Cereibacter sphaeroides 2.4.1: one gene and its partner. The main gene of each other region encodes a partner of the protein of the gene in region 2 in a complex. Links are inferred from orthologs where the notes say so. Each region holds a gene or a part of one and is shown on either strand. Other genes may lie near its edges. The genes, in order: secY and secA.

Evidence for each region.
Region 1: the proteins of secA (region 2) and secY are in contact, whole or in part, in a crystal structure (PDB 3DIN), measured with the Thermotoga maritima proteins. The link is inferred for Cereibacter sphaeroides 2.4.1 from one-to-one orthologs. Residues at the interface, in WP_004082002.1 of Thermotoga maritima: Glu261, Ala262, Arg263, Lys300, Ala301, Arg302, Thr303, Ile304, Ile305, Leu323, Tyr324, Asp325, Pro326, Val329, Ser330, Tyr333, Ile336, Lys340, Phe345, Val349, Glu363, Phe364, Tyr374, Ser375, Gly376, Gly377, Glu393, Ile395, Thr482, Ser483; in WP_004081795.1 of Thermotoga maritima: Glu108, Gly109, Glu110, Glu111, Ala236, Glu237, Arg238, Arg239, Ile240, Thr241, Ile242, Gln243, Tyr244, Ala245, Arg246, Arg247, Val248, Thr249, Gly250, Arg251, Arg252, Val253, Tyr254, Gly256, Ala257, Ser258, Thr259, Tyr260, Leu261, Pro262.

What each region holds. Positions count from the first base shown.
Region 1 is NC_007493.2:310,528-320,596, reverse strand. What follows is about bases 783-3,770. They hold secY (preprotein translocase subunit SecY), read right to left. Parts: upstream 2,962-3,770; coding sequence 1,603-2,961; downstream 783-1,602. Other genes in these bases: rpmD (50S ribosomal protein L30), read right to left, coding at 3,704-3,770; rplO (50S ribosomal protein L15), read right to left, coding at 3,062-3,547; RSP_RS01625 (adenylate kinase), read right to left, coding at 939-1,592. Also shown: rpsK (30S ribosomal protein S11), read right to left, coding at 1-382; rpsM (30S ribosomal protein S13), read right to left, coding at 396-764; more of rpmD, read right to left, coding at 3,771-3,892; rpsE (30S ribosomal protein S5), read right to left, coding at 3,905-4,468; rplR (50S ribosomal protein L18), read right to left, coding at 4,480-4,839; rplF (50S ribosomal protein L6), read right to left, coding at 4,851-5,384; rpsH (30S ribosomal protein S8), read right to left, coding at 5,395-5,793; rpsN (30S ribosomal protein S14), read right to left, coding at 5,806-6,111; rplE (50S ribosomal protein L5), read right to left, coding at 6,131-6,691; rplX (50S ribosomal protein L24), read right to left, coding at 6,691-6,996; rplN (50S ribosomal protein L14), read right to left, coding at 6,996-7,364; rpsQ (30S ribosomal protein S17), read right to left, coding at 7,438-7,680; rpmC (50S ribosomal protein L29), read right to left, coding at 7,694-7,900; rplP (50S ribosomal protein L16), read right to left, coding at 8,140-8,553; rpsC (30S ribosomal protein S3), read right to left, coding at 8,568-9,284; rplV (50S ribosomal protein L22), read right to left, coding at 9,284-9,664; and 2 more genes. UniProt on the Escherichia coli protein: The central subunit of the protein translocation channel SecYEG. Consists of two halves formed by TMs 1-5 and 6-10.
Region 2 is NC_007493.2:2,930,685-2,939,079, reverse strand. Bases 3,076-6,314 are described here. They hold secA (preprotein translocase subunit SecA), read right to left. Parts: upstream 6,003-6,314; coding sequence 3,276-6,002; downstream 3,076-3,275. Other genes in these bases: RSP_RS14230 (peptidylprolyl isomerase), read left to right, coding at 6,202-6,314; RSP_RS14240 (OmpA family protein), read right to left, coding at 3,076-3,161. In the rest of the region: molecular chaperone DnaJ, read left to right, coding at 1-635; RadC family protein, read left to right, coding at 881-1,645; more of RSP_RS14240, read right to left, coding at 1,623-3,075; more of RSP_RS14230, read left to right, coding at 6,315-7,056; bifunctional glutamate N-acetyltransferase/amino-acid acetyltransferase ArgJ, read left to right, coding at 7,079-8,395. UniProt on the Escherichia coli protein: Required for protein export, interacts with the SecYEG preprotein conducting channel.

The DNA of each region.
Region 1 (10,069 bases), 2.6 Mb from region 2 along the record:
GACGGCGTTTCGGCGGACGGCAGCCGTTGTGCGCCATCGGCGTCACGTCGCGAATCGAGGTGATGTTGAGGCCGGCGGCGGCCAGCGCGCGGAGCGCCGATTCGCGCCCCGAACCCGGGCCCTGCACTTCGACCTCGATGGTCTTCATGCCGTGGTCCTGAGCCTTCTTGGCGGCGTCCTCGGCGGCCATCTGCGCCGCGTAGGGCGTCGATTTCCGCGAGCCCTTGAAGCCCATGGTGCCGGCCGACGACCAGGAGATCGCGTTGCCCTGCACGTCGGAGATCAGGATCTTGGTGTTGTTGAACGAGGAGTTCACATGAGCAACGCCGGCGGCGATGTTCTTGCGTTCCTTGCGCTTCATGCGGGTCTTGTCACGTGCCATGTCTCAGCGCCCCTTATTTCTTCTTGCCGGCAATGGCTTTGGCCGGGCCCTTGCGGGTGCGGGCGTTGGTGTGCGTGCGCTGACCGCGCACCGGCAGGCCGCGACGGTGACGCAGGCCGCGGTAGCAGCCGAGGTCCATCAGGCGCTTGATGTTCATCGAGGTTTCGCGACGCAGGTCGCCCTCGACGGTCACGTTCGCATCGATGTACTCGCGGATCGAGAGCACTTCGGCGTCGGACAGTTCATTGACGCGACGGGCGCGGTCGATGCCCACGGCGTCACAGATCTGACCGGCCACGAAGTCGCCGATGCCATGGATGTAGGTGAGCGCGATCGGAACCCGTTTCGCGGTCGGGATGTTGACGCCAGCAATACGTGCCAAACGTTTCTTCCTTTTGTTGCGGTCCCGTAATTCCAGGACCTTTTTTCACAACCACCGGAGCCGGCAGTCGCTCCGGACTGTTCGCCGCAGGACAAAACCCGTCGCTGGACGATTCCCTCGCGGGACGCCGTGATCTATGGGCTTTTGCCCCGGCCGTCAAGGCCGGATGCAAAGTCACCCGCGCTTGTCAAGAACCTTCGAGATCGCCGCAGAGACCGCGTCCATCTCGGCCAGCCCGTCCACCGACGACAGCTGCCCCTTGGCATAGTAGTAGCCGATGAGGGGCGAGGTTTTCTTGTAATATTCCATCAGACGCTTCGACAGCGCCTCGGCCGTGTCGTCCGCGCGCCGCCGCAGGTCCGTCGAGCCGCAGACGTCGCAGACGCCCTCGACCTTCGTGGGCTTCGTGTCGTCGTGATAGACCGCGCCGCAGCTGCCGCAGGAGTAGCGGCCGGTGATGCGCGCCACGAGGGCGGCATCGTCCACCTGCATCTCGATCACCGCGTCGAGCCCCTGCCCCATCTGCGCGAGCAGCTCTCCGAGGGCATCCGCCTGCTTCAGCGTCCGCGGGAAGCCGTCGAAGATGAAGCCGCCCGCCGCGGGCGACTGCAGCTTCTCGCGAATCAGGCCGATCACGATCTCGTCCGTCACGAGCTCGCCGCGGTCCATCACCTCGGCGGCGCGGCGCCCCATCTCGGAGCCAGAGGTCTTGGCCTCGCGCAGCATGTCGCCGGTCGAAAGCTGCACCATGCCGCGGCTCTCCTCGAGCCGCTTGGCCTGCGTGCCCTTGCCAGCGCCGGGCGGCCCCAGAAGTATCACATTCACCATCACTCTTCCCTCAGCGGCGGGTCGGAGTCTTCGCCCCGGTCCGTTTCCTTCCACGCAGCTGCGACCGCTCGATCAGCCCCTCGTACTGGTGGGCGAGCAGGTGCGACTGAACCTGGTTGATGGTGTCCATCGTCACCGACACAACGATCAGCACCGACGTCCCCCCGAAGTAGAAGGGAATGCCGAGCTGGTTGCGCAGGATCTCGGGCAGGAGGCAGACGGCCGCGAGATAGGCCGAGCCGAGCACGAGGATCCGGTTCACCACATATTCGAGATATTCCTCGGTCTTCTTGCCGGGACGGATCCCCGGGATGAAGCCGTTCTGGTTCTTCAGGTTCTCGGCCACGTCATCGACCTTGAAGGCCACGTTCGCCGTGTAGAAATAGGCGAAGAACACGATCATGCCTGCGAAGAACAGCAGGTAGAGCGGCTGGCCGGGGCCGAAATAGGCGAGGATCGTCGACATGACGGGGCCGGTCTGCTGGCCCGAGAAGGTCGAGATCGTCACCGGCAGCAGGAGGAGCGACGAGGCGAAGATCGCCGGGATCACGCCCGCCGGGTTCACCTTGACCGGCAGGTGCGACGAGCCGCCGTCGTAGACCTTCATGCCGACCTGGCGCCGCGGATACTGGATGTGGATCTTGCGGAGCGCGCGCTCCATGAAGACCACGAAGGTGATCACGGCGATCACCATGGCGATCACGCCCACGATCACCGCAGGGCTGATGGCGCCCGACCGGCCCTGGCTCAGGAACTGGGCGAGGTGCGCCGGGATCTCGGCAACGATGCCCACGAAGATGATGAGCGAGATCCCGTTGCCGATGCCGCGCGCGGTGATCTGCTCGCCGAGCCACATCAGGAACATGGTGCCGCCGACCAGCGTGATGACGCAGGCGGCGCGGAAGAACAACCCCGGATCCGTCACGAGATCGCCCGCTTCGAGGCTCATCGCGATGCCCCAGGCCTGGAAGGTCGCAAGGAACACGGTGCCGTAGCGGGTGTACTGGTTGATCTTCTTGCGGCCCTGCTCGCCCTCTTTCTTGAGCTGCTCGAGCCTCGGCACCATCGAGGCCATGAGCTGGACGATGATCGAGGCCGAGATGTAGGGCATGATGCCGAGAGCGAAGATGCCCATCCGGCTGATCGCGCCGCCGGTGAACATGTTCAGCATCCCGCCGATGCCGGCCGTCGCACTGTCCATGAACTGGCGCAGGGCCGAGCCGTCGATCCCCGGCACGGGAATGTAGGTGCCGAGGCGATACACCATCAGCAGGCCAATGGTGAAGAAGATGCGTTGGCGAAGGTCGGTGGCCTTGCCGAGGGCGCCCCAACTCAGGTTCGCCGCCATTTGCTCTGCAGCAGATGCCATGCCCGGTCTCTCTCATGACGGCGCCGCCGATCCGTTCTCCGGGTCGGCGGCGCGGGAAAACTGTCAGGTGATGTATGCGCCCGCAGGCGCACCCACAACCTTATTCTGCGCTGGCGGCCGCCGCAGCCGGAGCGGTCAGGGTGATCGAGCCACCCGCCTTCTCGATCGCTTCCACCGCCGATTTCGAGGCGCCCGACACGGTCAGCGCGAGCTTCGCGGTGATCTCGCCCTTGGCCAGCACGCGGATGCCGTCACGCTTGTGCGAGGTCACGCCCGCGGCCACGATCGCGTTCTCGTCGATCGGCTGGCTGGCGTCCAGCTTGCCGGCGTCGACGAACTTCTGGATCAGGCCGAGGTTGACCACGGCATATTCCTTGCGGTTCGGCTTGGTGAAGCCCCGCTTCGGCAGACGCCGGTAGAGCGGCATCTGGCCGCCTTCGTAGCCGTTCAGAGCCACGCCCGAACGCGACTTCTGGCCCTTGATCCCGCGGCCGGCGGTCTTGCCCTTGCCCGAGCCCGGGCCGCGCGCCACGCGCTTCTTCTTGCGGGCTGCGCCTTCGTTGTCGCGGAGTTCGTTCAGTTTCATGTCGCTATCTCCTGGCCGGAACCCCTCCGCCAGCGACGGATGGAGGGAACACGGCGTTTCTTGTTGTTGGGCAGAGAGTCGCCTCTCCGCGCGCCTGATATGGGGAAAGGGCGCCCGGTGCAAGCCCGCGCGCCCCATGTTTTCAAAGGCCCGGCGTCAGCCGCGCTCTTCGATGATCTCGACAAGATGCGGGATCTTGGCGACCATGCCGCGGATCGACGGCGTGTCTTCCAGTTCCCGGGTCCGGTGCATCTTGTTCAGCCCGAGGCCCTTGAGGACCGCGGTCTGCACGGCCGGACGGCGGGCTGCCGACCGGACCTGCTTCACGATGATCGTTTTCGCCATGGTGCGGACTCCTTACGCTTCCGCCACTTCGGCTTCCGGCTTCTTCAGGATGTCGGCCACCTTCTTGCCGCGGCGCTGCGCGACTTGACGAGGGCTGGATTCCCGCTTCAGACCGTCCATCGTGGCACGGATCATGTTGTAGGGGTTCTGCGAGCCGAGCGACTTCGCCACCACGTCCTGGATGCCGAGCATCTCGAACACGGCGCGCATCGGGCCGCCGGCGATGATCCCCGTCCCCGGAACGGCTGCCCGCATCACGACCTTGCCGGCGCCGTGGCGGCCTTCCTGGTCATGGTGCAGGGTCCGGCCGTCGCGCAGCGCGACGCGGATCATCTGGCGCTTGGCCTGCTCGGTCGCCTTGCGGATGGCTTCCGGCACTTCCTTGGCCTTGCCCTTGCCGAAGCCGACGCGACCGCGCTGGTCGCCCACGACCACCAGAGCCGCAAAGCCGAAGCGCTTGCCGCCCTTCACGGTCTTGGAGACGCGGTTGATCGCCACCAGACGATCGGCGAATTCCGGGGTTTCCTCGCGCGAACGATCGTCGCGACGGTCCCGGCGGTTCTCTCTTTCTGCCATCGTCTTACTCCTCAGAACTTCAGGCCGCCTTCACGGGCAGCGTCGGCCAGGGCCTTGATCTTCCCGTGAAAGAGGAAACCGCCGCGGTCGAAGAAGCACTCTTCGATCCCGGCCGCCTTCGCCCGCTCGGCGATCGCACGGCCCACGGCCGCCGACGCCTCGACGTTGTTCTTGCCGACGAAGCCCAGGCCCTTCTCGAGGGTCGAGGCCGCCGCCAGCGTGACACCGTTCGCGTCGTCGATCAGCTGGGCGCTGATGTTCTTCGAGGAACGGTGGACGGACAGCCGGAGCCGCCCGTTCGCCGATGCTTTCAGTTTGTTCCGGACGCGCAGGCGGCGCTTGAGGAACAGCTCTCTTTTCGTGTTCGCCATTGTCGCGCCCCTTACTTCTTCTTGCCTTCCTTGCGGAAGATGAACTCGTCCTTGTAGCGGATGCCCTTGCCCTTGTAGGGCTCGGGACGCCGCCACTCGCGGATGTTCGCCGCCACCTGGCCGACCAGCTGCTGGTCAATGCCTTCGACCGTGATCTCGGTCTGCTTCGGGGTGGTGACGGTGACACCCGCCGGAACCTCGAAGTTGACGTCGTGCGAATAGCCGAGCGAGAGCTTCAGCACGTTGCCGGCCATCTGCGCGCGGTAACCCACGCCCGAGATCTCCAGCTCCTTCTTGAAGCCGCTGGTGACGCCGGTCACGAGGTTTTCCACCTGCGACCGCACCATGCCCCATTGCTGACGGGCACGCTTCGAGGTGCCGCGCGGGGTCACCTTCACCGAACCTTCGTCCAGCGCGAGGGTCACGTCGTCGGTCGCCGAGAAGCTGCGGGTGCCTTTCGGGCCCTTCACTTCGATCGACTGGCCCGAGATCGAGGCCGTCACGCCTTTCGGCAGCGGTACGGGTTTCTTGCCGATACGAGACATTGAACCCTCCTCAGAACACGGTGCAGAGCACTTCGCCGCCAACATTGGCGGAGCGTGCGCTCGCATCGGACATGACGCCTTTCGGCGTGGAGATGATCGACACGCCGAGGCCGTTACGGACGCTCGGAAGGTCCTTCGTGGCCATGTAGACGCGGCGGCCGGGCTTCGACACGCGCTTGAGTTCGCGGATCACCGGGGTGCCCTCGAAGTACTTCAGCGAGATGACCAGTTCGCCCTGGCCGTTCTCGGTTTCCTTCTTCTCGTAGCCGCGGATGTAGCCCTCGGCCTGAAGCACGTCGAGCACCCAGGCGCGCAGCCGGGACGCCGGCGTGCTCACCGTGGACTTGCCACGCAGCTGCGCGTTGCGGATGCGGGTCAGCATATCGCCGAGCGGATCGTTCACAGACATATCCCGATCTCCTTACCAGCTCGACTTCACCATGCCGGGGATCTGGCCGAACGAGGCCAGTTCACGCAGCATGATCCGCGAGAGTTTCAGCTTGCGATAATACGCATGCGGACGGCCCGTCAGCTGGCAGCGGTTGTGGATCCGCGTGGCCGACGAGTTGCGCGGCAGTTCGGCCAGCTTGAGCTGCGCCTTGAAGCGCTGCTCCATCGGCAGGTCCGCGTTGGTGGTGATCTCCTTCAGCGAGGCGCGCTTGGCAGCATACTGCTGCACCATCTTCGCGCGCTTGATCTCGCGTTCGATCATGGATTTCTTCGCCATACTCTTCTCTCTCCCGCGATCAGCTGATGAACGGCATGTTGAACTGCTTCAACAGCGCCTTCGCTTCCGCGTCGGTCTTCGCGGTGGTGCAGATGATGATGTCCATGCCGAGAACCTCGTCGACCTTGTCGAAGTTGATCTCGGGGAACACGAACTGCTCCTTGAGGCCCATCGCGTAGTTGCCGCGGCCATCGAACGAGTTGCCTTTCACGCCGCGGAAGTCGCGGACGCGGGGCAGCGCGATCGTGATCAGACGGTCGAGGAATTCGTACATGCGGTCGCCGCGGAGCGTCACCTTGCAGCCGAGCGGCATCTGCTCGCGCACGCGGAAGCCGGCGATCGACTTCTTGGCGTGGGTCACGACGGCCTTCTGGCCGGCGATCATCGAGAGCTCTTCCGCAGCGGTCTTCACCTTCTTGGTGTCCTTGACCGCCTCGCCGACGCCCATGTTCAGGACGATCTTGTCCAGACGCGGGATCTGCATGTCGTTCTTGTAGCCGAACTCTTCCTTCATGGCGGCGCGAACGCTGTTCGCATAGGCCGCCTTCAGGCGCGGGGTGTAGTTGGTCTGGTCGAGCATCAGATGACATCCCCCGTGGTCTTGGCGTAGCGGACCTTCTTCTCGCCCTCGAAGCGGAAGCCCACGCGCGTGGCCTTGCCGTTGGCATCGAGCAGCGCGAGGTTCGACAGGTCGATCGGCATCGCCTTGGCGAGACGGCCGCCCTGGGCGGTCGGCGTCTGCTTGGTGTGGCGGATGGCGACGTTCACGCCCTCGACCACGGCCTTGTTGTCCTTCGGCATCACCGCAGTGATCTCGCCCTGCTTGCCCTTGTCCTTGCCGGCCAGCACGACGACGCGGTCACCCTTCTTCAGCTTCGCAGCCATCAGAGCACCTCCGGCGCCAGCGAGATGATTTTCATGAAGTTCTTGGCACGCAGCTCGCGCACGACCGGCCCGAAGATACGGGTGCCGACCGGTTCGCCCTGGTTGTTCAGGATGACGGCGGCGTTGCGGTCGAAGCGGATGGTGGTGCCGTCTTCACGACGGACTTCCTTGGCGGTGCGCACGACGACGGCCTTGCGGACATCGCCCTTCTTCACGCGACCGCGCGGGATGGCTTCCTTCACCGACACCACGATGATGTCGCCGACGCTGGCATAGCGACGGTGGGAACCACCCAGAACCTTGATGCACTGAACTCGGCGAGCGCCGGAGTTGTCAGCGACATCCAGATTGGTCTGCATCTGGATCATTTGGTTTCTCCCGACCTTTGGGGACCGCTAGATCCCACGGCCCCAGGGTTTCGTTCAGGCAGAAAGGCGGACGTCACGCCACGACGGCGTCGGTCACGACCTTCCAGCGCTTCGTCTTCGAGATGGGCGCGCATTCCTCGATGCGGACGATGTCGCCGACCTTGAATTGGTTCTCCGGGTCATGGGCCCGGTATTTCTTCGACAGACGGACCGTCTTCTTCAGCAGCGGGTGCTTGAAGCGGCGCTCGACGAGGACCGTCACGGTCTGCTCGTTCTTGTCGCTGGTCACGGTGCCTTGCAGGATGCGTTTGGGCATGGGAGGCTTCCTCTCAGTTCGCAGCGGCCGAAGCGGCCATCTCGTTCAGGACCGTCTTGATGCGGGCAACGTCGCGGCGGACGGCGCGCATGCGGGCGGTGTTCTCGAGCTGGCCGGTGGCCTGCTGGAAGCGGAGGTTGAAGGCCTCTTTCTTGAGCGCCACGAGCTGGTCGCGGAGCTGGTCCGGGGTCTTGGACCGCAGTTCCTGGGCGGTGGTCATCGCCTCTTTCCTTCTTCAATCACCAGAGGGCTCCCGACCTTGGCAGGGTTACCTTGGATCTGGTGGATCAATGACAAATCCGCGAATCCGGTGACCCGGAATCCGCAGGATGCAGCCTGCTACAGGAGGTTCGGCCGAAGGGCAAGCGAAAGAATGCCCCTCCGGCCTTGTTTCATTGAAAAGGCCCCCGGGCGCGGCTGCGTCCGGGGGCCTCTGTCCTGCCCGCCTGGGGCGGGAGATCACCAGTCCTCGCGGACCACGATCCGGGTCATGACCGGCAGTTTCATCGCGCCGAGGCGCAGGGCCTCGCGGGCGATGGTCTCGGACACGCCGTCGATCTCGAACATGATCCGGCCCGGCTTCACCTTGGCCGCCCAGTAGTCGACCGAGCCCTTGCCCTTACCCATCCGGACTTCGGTGGGCTTCGAGGTCACCGGCACGTCCGGGAACACGCGGATCCAGACCCGGCCCTGACGCTTCATGTGGCGCGTGATCGCGCGGCGAGCAGCCTCGATCTGCCGCGCGGTCACACGCTCGGGCTCGGTGGCCTTGAGGCCGAAGCCGCCGAAGTTCAGGAGGAACCCGCCCTTGGCTTCACCGTGGATGCGGCCCTTGTGCTGTTTGCGGAACTTCGTCCGTTTCGGTTGCAGCATCTGTCATTGCTCCCTTACGCGCGTTCGCGATCGCGACGCGGCGGCCGCGGTGCGGCACCTTCCTGAGCTTCCGAATGCCGGCGGTCGTGCGCCTGCGGATCGTGCTCGAGGATCTCGCCCTTGAAGATCCAGACCTTCACCCCGATGATCCCGTAAGGGGTCGTGGCTTCCGAGGTCGCGTAGTCGATGTCGGCGCGCAGCGTGTGCAGCGGCACCCGACCCTCACGGTACCATTCGGTCCGGGCGATCTCGGCGCCGCCGAGGCGGCCCGACACGTTGACCCGGATGCCGAGGGCACCGATCCGCATGGCGTTCTGCACGCCGCGCTTCATCGCGCGGCGGAAGGACACCCGGCGTTCCATCTGCTGGGCGATCGACTCGGCCACCAGCTGGGCGTCAAGCTCGGGCTTGCGGATCTCGACGATGTTCAGGTGAAGCTCGGACTTCGTGAAGGCCGACAGCTTCTTGCGCAGCGTCTCGATGTCCGCGCCCTTCTTGCCGATGATCACGCCCGGACGGGCGGTGTGGATCGTCACGCGGCACTTGCGGTGCGGACGCTCGATGATCACCTTCGACACGCCGGCCTGCTTGGCGTAGTCGTGGATGAACTCGCGCATCTTCAGGTCTTCCAGCAGCAGATTGCCGTAGTCCTTCGACTCGGCGAACCAGCGGCTGTCCCAGGTGCGGTTGACCTGAAGGCGCATGCCGATCGGATTGACCTTCTGACCCATTACGCAGTCTCCCCGACTTGCTTCACCTTGATCGTGAGCTCGCTGAACGGTTTCATGATCTTGCCGAACCGGCCGCGAGCGCGCGGACGACCGCGCTTCATGACAAGGTTCTTGCCGCAGAAGGCTTCCGAGACCACGAGTTCGTCCACGTCGAGGCCGTGGTTGTTCTCGGCGTTCGCGATGGCCGACTGCAGGCACTTCAGCACGTCCTGGCTGATGCGCTTCTTCGAGAAGGTGAGGTCAGCGATCGCCTTGTCGACCTTCTTGCCACGGATGAGGGCCGCGACGAGGTTCAGCTTCTGCGGCGAGGTGCGCAGCATCTTCACCTTGGCAAAAGCCTCGTTTTCGCCCACGCGGCGCGGGTTCTTTTCCTTGCCCATGGATTACTTCCTCTTCGCTTTCTTGTCGGCCGCGTGACCGTAGTAGGTCCGGGTCGGCGAATATTCACCGAACTTCTGGCCGATCATCTCCTCGGTCACGTTGACCGGGACGTGCTTCTTGCCGTTGTAGACGCCGAAGGTCAGACCCACGAACTGCGGCAGGATGGTGGAGCGCCGCGACCAGATCTTGATCACTTCATTCTTGCCCGACTCGCGCGACTTCTCTGCCTTTTTCAGCAGGTACCCGTCGACGAAGGGGCCTTTCCAGGTAGAACGTGCCATGGCTCAGCGCCCTTTCTTCTTCGCGTGCCGCGAGCGGACAATCAGCTTGTCCGAAGCCTTGCTCTTGCGGGTCCGGTTGCCCTTGGTGCCCTTGCCCCACGGGGTGACCGGGTGACGGCCGCC
Region 2 (8,395 bases):
CGACCTGCTCGGGCATGGGCAAGGTGCGGGCGCAGCAGGGCTTCTTCACCGTGGAGCGCACCTGCCCGACCTGTAACGGCATGGGGCAGATCGTGAAGAACCCGTGCAAGGTCTGCCACGGCGCGGGACGGGTCGAGAAGGAACGGTCGCTCTCGGTCAATATCCCCGCGGGGGTCGAGACCGGCACGCGGATCCGGCTGGCCGGGGAGGGCGAGGCCGGGATGCGGGGCGGCCCCTCCGGCGACCTCTACATCTTCATCGAGGTGCGCGAACATGCGCTGTTCCAGCGCGACGGGGTGCATCTCTTCTGCCGCGTGCCGGTCTCGATCGCGGCCGCGGCCCTCGGCGGCGAGGTCGAGGTGCCCACCATCGACGGCGGGTCGAGCCGCGTGAAGATCCCGGCCGGTAGCCAGACCGGCAAGCAGATGCGCCTGCGCGGCAAGGGGATGCCCGCGCTCCGCGGCGGCGGGGCGGGCGACATGCTGATCGAGCTGGCGGTCGAGACCCCGGTCAACCTGACCGCCCGCCAGAAGGAGCTCCTGCGCGAGTTCGAGAAGCTCTCCGAGGACAACAACCCCGAGGGCAAGAGCTTCTTCTCGAAGGTGAAGGGCTTCTGGGACGGCATGACCGGCTGACCCGAGCGCCGCGCCCCTAACGGGCGCGGCTTTTCGTCCGTTTCTCCGAGGGCTCTTGCCACGGCCCGCCCTCGGGAGAACCCCGGCTCCCGGCTCCCGGCTCCCGGCTCCCGGCTCCCGGCTCCCGGCTCCCGGCTCCCGGCTCCCGGCTCCCGGCTCCCGGCTCCCGGCTCCCGGCTCCCGGCTCCCGGTCTGGGTGGCGGGAATTAACCATTTTGCAACCAGCGCTGCCCCAGACTGCCCGAATGTGTGCGACTCGCGCCTTTCAGGAAGCGTCCCTTCCCCTCTTCCCCGGCGACGAGGACGAGGCTCTGGCCGAGCCGCTCGGCGCTCGGCTGCCGTCCTACATCGCCGATCACCGCAAGCGGCTCCGGGCCCGGTTTCAGGAGGGCGGGGCCGCCGCCATGCCGGATTACGAGCTGCTGGAGCTTCTGCTCTTCCGCTCGATCCCGCGGCAGGATGTGAAGCCGCTCGCCCGCCGCCTGATCGACCGGTTCGGCGACCTGAACCGGGTCGTCACCGCCGACATGGCGCGCCTCCTCGATGTGGAGGGTGTGGGCGAGGCGGTGGCGCAGGATCTGAAAATTCTCGAGGCGGTGGCGCAGCGCATGGCGCGGGCGCGGGTGATGAACCAGCCGGTGCTTACGTCCTGGGCCGCGCTTCTCGACTATTGCCACACCACCATGGCGCACCGCGCCACCGAGCAGTTTCGGGTGCTCTACCTCGACCGGAAGAACGTGCTGATCGCCGACGAAGAGCAGGCCCGCGGGACGGTGGATCATGTGCCGGTCTATCCGCGCGAGGTGGTGAAGCGCGCGCTGGAGCTGAACGCCTCGGCCCTGATCCTCGTCCACAACCATCCCTCCGGCGATCCCACGCCGTCGGATCAGGATGTGGCCATGACCGCGCAGATCCAGGAGGCGGCCTCCACGCTCGGGATCGTTCTCCATGACCATCTGGTCATCGGGCGCGGACGCGAGGTCAGCTTCAGGGGGCAGGGCTATCTGTGAGCGGCCGCAACCAGAGCTCCACCCGACGGTTCATCCGCCGCCCGGCCACCGTCGTGTCGCAGGCAAGCGGCAGCGCCTCGCCGAAGCCCTCGACCAGCGGCGGGCCCAGTTCCGGCACGGCCTCGCGCAACGCCGCAGCGACGGCCTCCGCCCGCTCCCGCGACAGGTCGAGATTGCCCCTGGCCGGCCCGCGCCCGTCCGAGAACCCGACCAGCATCAGCTGCTGCCCGCGGAACCGGCCGATCTCCAGCAGCTTGATCAGCTCGCTCAGACTCTCGCGGCTCTGCGGCTCAAGACTGTCCGTCCCCTCCTCGAAACGGAAGGTGATCGACAGCCGGTCGGCCCCCGCCATGAGATCGGTCAGCCGCTTCACCTCGTCGAGGGGAACTTCCTCGCCCGCGATGCGGATCGCATTCATGAGCCGCTGGCCGTCCGACGCCAGCGGCACTTGGCTCGGGCGGCGGTCGACGAAGCCCGCTTCGGCCACGGCCGCCTGCGCCGGCGCGCTGGAGAGGAACTCGAGGAACTCGCGTGCAAACAGCGGCAGGCGCCGCGGCGGGCTCACGAGGAAGACGGGGAGGGCGAGCGGGTAATCCTCCGATTTGACGGCGAGCGGCGAGGGCACCAGCGGGAAGCCGCAACTGTCGGTCAGGGGCAGGACCCGCGCGGCGCCGCGCGCGGTCTGGCCCGTGATCGCCAGCGCATAGGGGTCGCGGGCCACCGCTGCGGCGAGGCTCGCCAGATCCGGGTGCGTGATCTCGGCCGCGATCGGCCGCCCCAGCCGGGCCTCGAGCGCCGCCTCGAGGCTGATGTCGCGTGCGAGCGCGTGCAGGACGAGCGGCATGTCGGGCCCGCCCAGTTCCTTCCAGTTCGAGATCTCGCCCGACAGCGCCCGCGCCAGATCGGGGGTCGAGACGCGCGGCACCGGATTGTCGGCCGCCACGATCGGCACCAGCGCATCGAGCGCCAGCACGCGCGTCGTCATGCCGGGATCGGCATGGGCCGCGATGACCAGCTCGGCCGCGCCCGCCCCGAGCGCCTCGGCCGCGGCGGCGGGCGAGGCCGGGGAGAAGCTCACGCGCGCCACCGCTGTGCCATGGGCGTCGAGGATCTCGGTCGCAAATCCGGCGTCGGCGGCGAGCGGGCGCAGCGTGTAGCCGCGCGCCGCGGCCTGCGCGCGCAGCAGCCGCGGCAGCAGGCTCTCGCCCGCCTCGGTCGCGCCGAGGATGCGGATTTCGGCCAGCGGGGCGATCAGGTCCGGGCAGCCCGGTCCGGTGCAGGTGACGCCGGCAGAATCGACCGTGAGGGGGCCGAAGCGGGTGGCGATCCGGTAGAATTCCCCGTCGAAGCCCAGAAGCGTGCCATCGAGCACGATGGCGCCGCTGCGCGAGGTGAGGGTGATGTCCTGCGCCGGGGCGGGCGCAGCCGCCAAGAAAAGTGCGGCCGACAGGGCCCCGGACCATCCTCTGAAGCCCGTCCGCGATAGCCTGCCCATGATGCGAGGCAGCCTGTTCATGACTCCGGACGGATGCTCCAGCAGACCATGGGGGAGACGAGACGCATGCGGGCGCGAAAGATGACAGCTGTCAACCTCATCCGCGGCGGGCGCGGATGAGGTGGGAGAGGGCGGTCAGTCGAGACGGCCGTGGCAGTGCTTGTATTTCAGCCCCGAGCCGCAAGGGCAGGGGTCGTTCCGGGCCACATTGCCCCAGGCCGCGGGATCCGGCTCGCCCGCCTCGGCGCCGACGAGCTCGGGGGTCGGCTGCGGAGCCGCCGCCGCCGGCTGCGGCGCGGGCGCGACCGGCGCTTCTGCCGCGGCCGCCGCGCGCTGCTGATCGAGGAACTGGCGCATCATCGCCTGCTGCTCTTCCTCGCTCAGCGGACGGACCTGGGCCAGCTTCTGCGTCACATCCTGCCGGAGCGAGTTCAGCATCGATTCGAAAAGAGCGAAGGCCTCGGTCTTGTATTCCGACAGGGGATCGCGCTGCGCATAGCCGCGGAAGCCCACGACCGAGCGCAGATGTTCGAGCGTCAGCAGATGCTCGCGCCACTTGGCGTCGATGGTCTGGAGCAGGATCTGCTTCTCGATCGAGCGCATGGTCTCGGGGCCGAAGGCTTCGGCCTTCTCGGTCATCTGCCGGTCGGAGGCCTCGCAGAGGCGCTCGCGCACCACATCCTGATCGACGCCTTCCTCCTGCGCCCATTTGGCGAGCGGCGCATCGAGGCCGAGCTTGTCCTGCACCGCGCGGTGCATCCCCTCGATGTCCCACTGGTCGGCGTAGCTGCGCGGCGGCATGTGCTGATCGATCAGGTCGTCGATCACCTGATAGCGCATGTCCTGCGCGATCTCGGACAGGTCCTCGGTCTCCATGATCTCGAGGCGCTGGCTGAAGATCGCCTTGCGCTGATCGTTCATCACGTCGTCGAACTTGAGGAGTTGCTTGCGGATGTCGAAGTTGCGCGCCTCGACCTTGGCCTGCGCCTTCTCGAGCGACTTGTTCACCCAGGGATGGACGATGGCCTCGCCTTCCTTCATCCCGAGGGTCGAGAGCACCTTGTCGAGACGGTCGGAGCCGAAGATCCGCATCAGGTCGTCTTCGAGGCTGAGGAAGAAGGCCGAGCGGCCCGGGTCGCCCTGACGGCCCGAGCGGCCGCGGAGCTGGTTGTCGATCCGGCGCGATTCGTGGCGCTCGGTGCCCAGCACGAAGAGCCCGCCCGCTTCCTTCACCCGTTCTTTCTCTTCGGCATGTTCGGCCTCGATCCGGGCGCGCACCTCGTCGGGGTGGGCGGCGGGATCGGCGGCCAGCGCCTGCATCACCTTCATCTCGACATTGCCGCCGAGCTGGATGTCGGTGCCGCGGCCGGCCATGTTGGTGGCGATGGTGACGGCACCGAGCTTGCCGGCATCGGCCACGATCTGCGCCTCCTGCTCGTGCTGGCGCGCGTTCAGGACGTTGTGCGGGATGCCCGCGGTCTTCAGGAGGTCGGACAGGGCCTCGGACTTGTCGATCGAGGTGGTGCCGACGAGGATCGGCTGGCCGCGCTCGTGCGCGTCCTTGATCGAGGCGACGATCCCGTCGTGCTTCTCGCGCGCCGTGCGATAGACGGCGTCATGCTCGTCTGCGCGCGCCACGGGCCGGTTCGTCGGCACCTCGACCACGCCCAGGCCGTAGATTTCCATGAATTCCTCGGCCTCGGTGGCCGCAGTGCCGGTCATGCCGCCCAGCTTTTCGTAGAGGCGGAAGTAGTTCTGGAACGTCACCGAGGCGAGCGTCACGTTCTCGGGCTGGATCGAGACGCCTTCCTTGGCCTCGATGGCCTGATGCAGGCCGTCGGACAGGCGGCGGCCACGCATCATCCGGCCGGTAAATTCGTCGATCAGCATGATTTCATCGTCGCGGACGATATACTGCTGGTCGCGGTTGAAGAGCTTGTGCGCCCGGAGCCCCTGGTTGACGTGGTGCACGATGGTCGTGCTCTCGGGGTCGTAGAGCGACTGGCCCTCGGGCAGGAGACCGGTCTCGAGCAGGCGCTTCTCGAGGAACTCGTTGCCCTCTTCGGTGAAGGTCACGTTCCGCGTCTTCTCGTCGAGCTTGTAATGCTCTTCCAGGAGTTCCGGGATCAGCTTGTCCACCTTGGTATAGAGGTCGCTGCGGTCCTGGCTCGGGCCCGAGATGATGAGCGGCGTCCGCGCCTCGTCGATCAGGATCGAGTCCACCTCGTCGACGATGGCGAAGAAATGGCCGCGCTGGCGCATCTCTTCCTTCGAGGCCTTCATGTTGTCGCGGAGATAGTCGAAGCCGAGCTCGTTGTTCGTGGCATAGGTGATGTCGGCGGCGTAGGCGGCCTTCTTCTCCTCGTCGGACTGGAACGGATAGACCACGCCGGTCGCGAGGCCGAGCTGGGCATAGACCTTGCCCATCCATTCGGCGTCGCGCTTGGCGAGATAGTCGTTCACCGTCACGACATGCACGCCCTTGCCGGCGAGCGCGTTCAGATAGGCGGGGAAGGTGGCGACGAGGGTCTTGCCCTCGCCCGTCTTCATCTCGGCGATATTGCCCTGATGCAGGAAGATCCCGCCCATCAGCTGCACGTCGAAGGCCCGCAGGCCGAGCGCGCGACGCGCGCCCTCACGGCAGTTGGCGAAGGCTTCGGGCAGAAGATCGTCGAGGCTTTCTCCGCCTTCCTGCACCCGTCGCTGGAATTCGGCGGTCTTCTGCTTGATGCCCTCGTCCGAGAGAGCCTGAAATTCCGGCTCAAGGTCGTTGATGCGCGCCACGAGGCTGCGGACGGACTTCACCTTGCGGTCGTTGGGCGTTCCGAAGATCTTGCGCGCGAGCGTTCCGAGACCCAGCATGTTTTCTCCGCCTGGTCGTTCCTGACAAGCCAAGTCCTCTTGACATGATCGTGTGAGGCATCGGCCTTGCCCCCTCCGCCCGTAGTCTCCTAGAAGGCAGAACAGCCCGGCCCCGGCTCACGCGACCCAAGCGATGTAAGGGGATGGAGGGGTCAAGTCAACGTCGCGCGAGGGCGCGCCCGTTCAGGAGAAGGTGAGAATGGCGAACATTGCAAGGTTCTGGCGGGGTGCGTCCGTCGCGGCCGTCTGCGCGCTGGCGCTGGCCGCTCCGGTCCGTGCGGATGAGCCGACGGCCGACACGGTGGTGGCCACGGTGAACGGTCAGGACATCACTCTGGGCCACATGATCGCGCTCCGCGCGGGCCTGCCCGACCAGTATCAGAGCCTGCCCGACGATGCGCTCTTCAAGGGCATCCTCGAGCAGCTGATCCAGCAGGCGGCGCTCGCCCAGTCCATCGAGGGCTCGGTGACGAAGCGTGACCAGCTGTCGCTGCAGAACGAGGAGCGTGGCTTCCTGTCGGCCGTGGCGATGCGCCGCGTGGTCGAGGGGGCGGTGACCGACGAGGCGCTGCAGGCCGCCTACGACGCGCGCTTTGCCGATGCCGCGCCCCAGACCGAATACAATGCCTCGCACATCCTCGTCTCGAGCGAGGACGAGGCCAAGAAGCTGAAGGAAGAGATCGACGGCGGGGCCGACTTCGCCACGCTCGCCAAGGAGCATTCCTCGGACGGCGCGGCCGCCAACGGCGGCTCGCTGGGCTGGTTCGGTCTCGGCATGATGGTGAAGCCCTTCGAGGATGCCGTGGTGAAGATGAAGCCGGGCGAGGTCGTGGGCCCGATCCAGACCCAGTTCGGCTGGCACCTCGTCAAGCTGAACGAAACCCGGATCGCCGAGAAACCCTCGCTCGACGACATGCGCGACGAGCTGGCGGGCCAGATCGAGCAGGAGGCGGTTGCCCGCCACATCGACGAGGTGACGGCCAAGGCCGAGATCACCCGGCCCGGCGAGGGGATTGACCCCGCCGCGCTTCGGAAGGAAGAACTGCTCGACTGATCCGCGAACCGGAGGCACGGGCATGGGCAAGACGGACTGGAAAGACGAAGCGAAGTCGCTGAAGAAGAAGCTGTCGAAGCTCAAGGCCCGCGTGAAGGCCGAGAAGCCCGAAGCGAAGACCGCGGGCGCCAAGCCGGTGTCGCCGCTGGCCCCCGCCTCCTTCCCCACCCTGCCGGCCATCGGCGGGGTGGAATTCTCCGCCGTCGAGGCCGGAGTGCGCTACCAGAACCGCAAGGATGTGATGCTGATCCGGCTCGCGCCGGGCACGGCCATGGCGGGCGTCTTCACCCGCTCCTCGACGCGGGCGGCCTGCGTGCTCGACTGTCAGGCCAAGATCGGCGCCGCCTCCGAGGCCGGTGCGGCGATCATCGTGAACTCGGGCAACTCGAACGCCTTCACCGGCGCCGTGGGCGTCGAGGCGGTCGAGGCCGTGACCCGCGGCGTGGCCGAGGCCCTTGGCCTGCCGGTGGAGCGCGTCTTCTCCTCCTCGACCGGCGTGATCGGCGAGCCGCTGCCCTACGAGCGCATCACCGCGCAGATCCCCGCGCTGGTCGAGGGCCTGTCGGGAGACGCCATCGAGATGGCCGCGCGCGCCATGATGACGACCGATACGTTCCCGAAAGGCGCCTCGGCCACGGTCGAGGGCGAGGGCGGATCGATCCAGATCGCCGGCATCGCCAAGGGCTCGGGCATGATCGCGCCCGACATGGCGACGATGCTGGTCTATATCTTCACCGACGCGAAGATCCCGCAGCCGCTGCTGCAGAAGATGCTGTCGCGGCAGGTGGAGGCCACCTTCAACGCGATCACCGTGGACAGCGACACCTCGACCTCGGACGCGCTGCTGCTCGCCGCCACCGGCACGAGCCCCGCTGCCGAGCTCAACGGGCGCTCGAAGGCCGGGCGCGACTTCGAGGCGGCGCTGGGGCGGGTGATGCTCGATCTCGCGCAGCAGGTGGTGCGCGACGGCGAGGGCGCGTCGAAATTCGTCGAGGTCCGGGTCACGGGCGCGGCCAGCGCCGAGGATGCCCACAAGGTCGCCATGGCGATCGCCAATTCGCCGCTGGTCAAGACCGCGATCGCCGGCGAGGACCCGAACTGGGGCCGGATCGTCATGGCGGTGGGCAAGTCGGGCGCCGCGGCCGACCGCGACAAGCTCTCGATCCGCTTCGGCGACATCCTCGTGGCCGAGAAGGGCTGGCGCAGCCCCGACTACCGCGAAGAGGACGGCGCGGCCTACATGAAGCAGGCCGAACTGGTGGTGGCGGTCGATCTTGGCCTCGGCACCGACAGCCGCACGGTCTGGACCTGCGACCTGACGCACCGCTACATCGACATC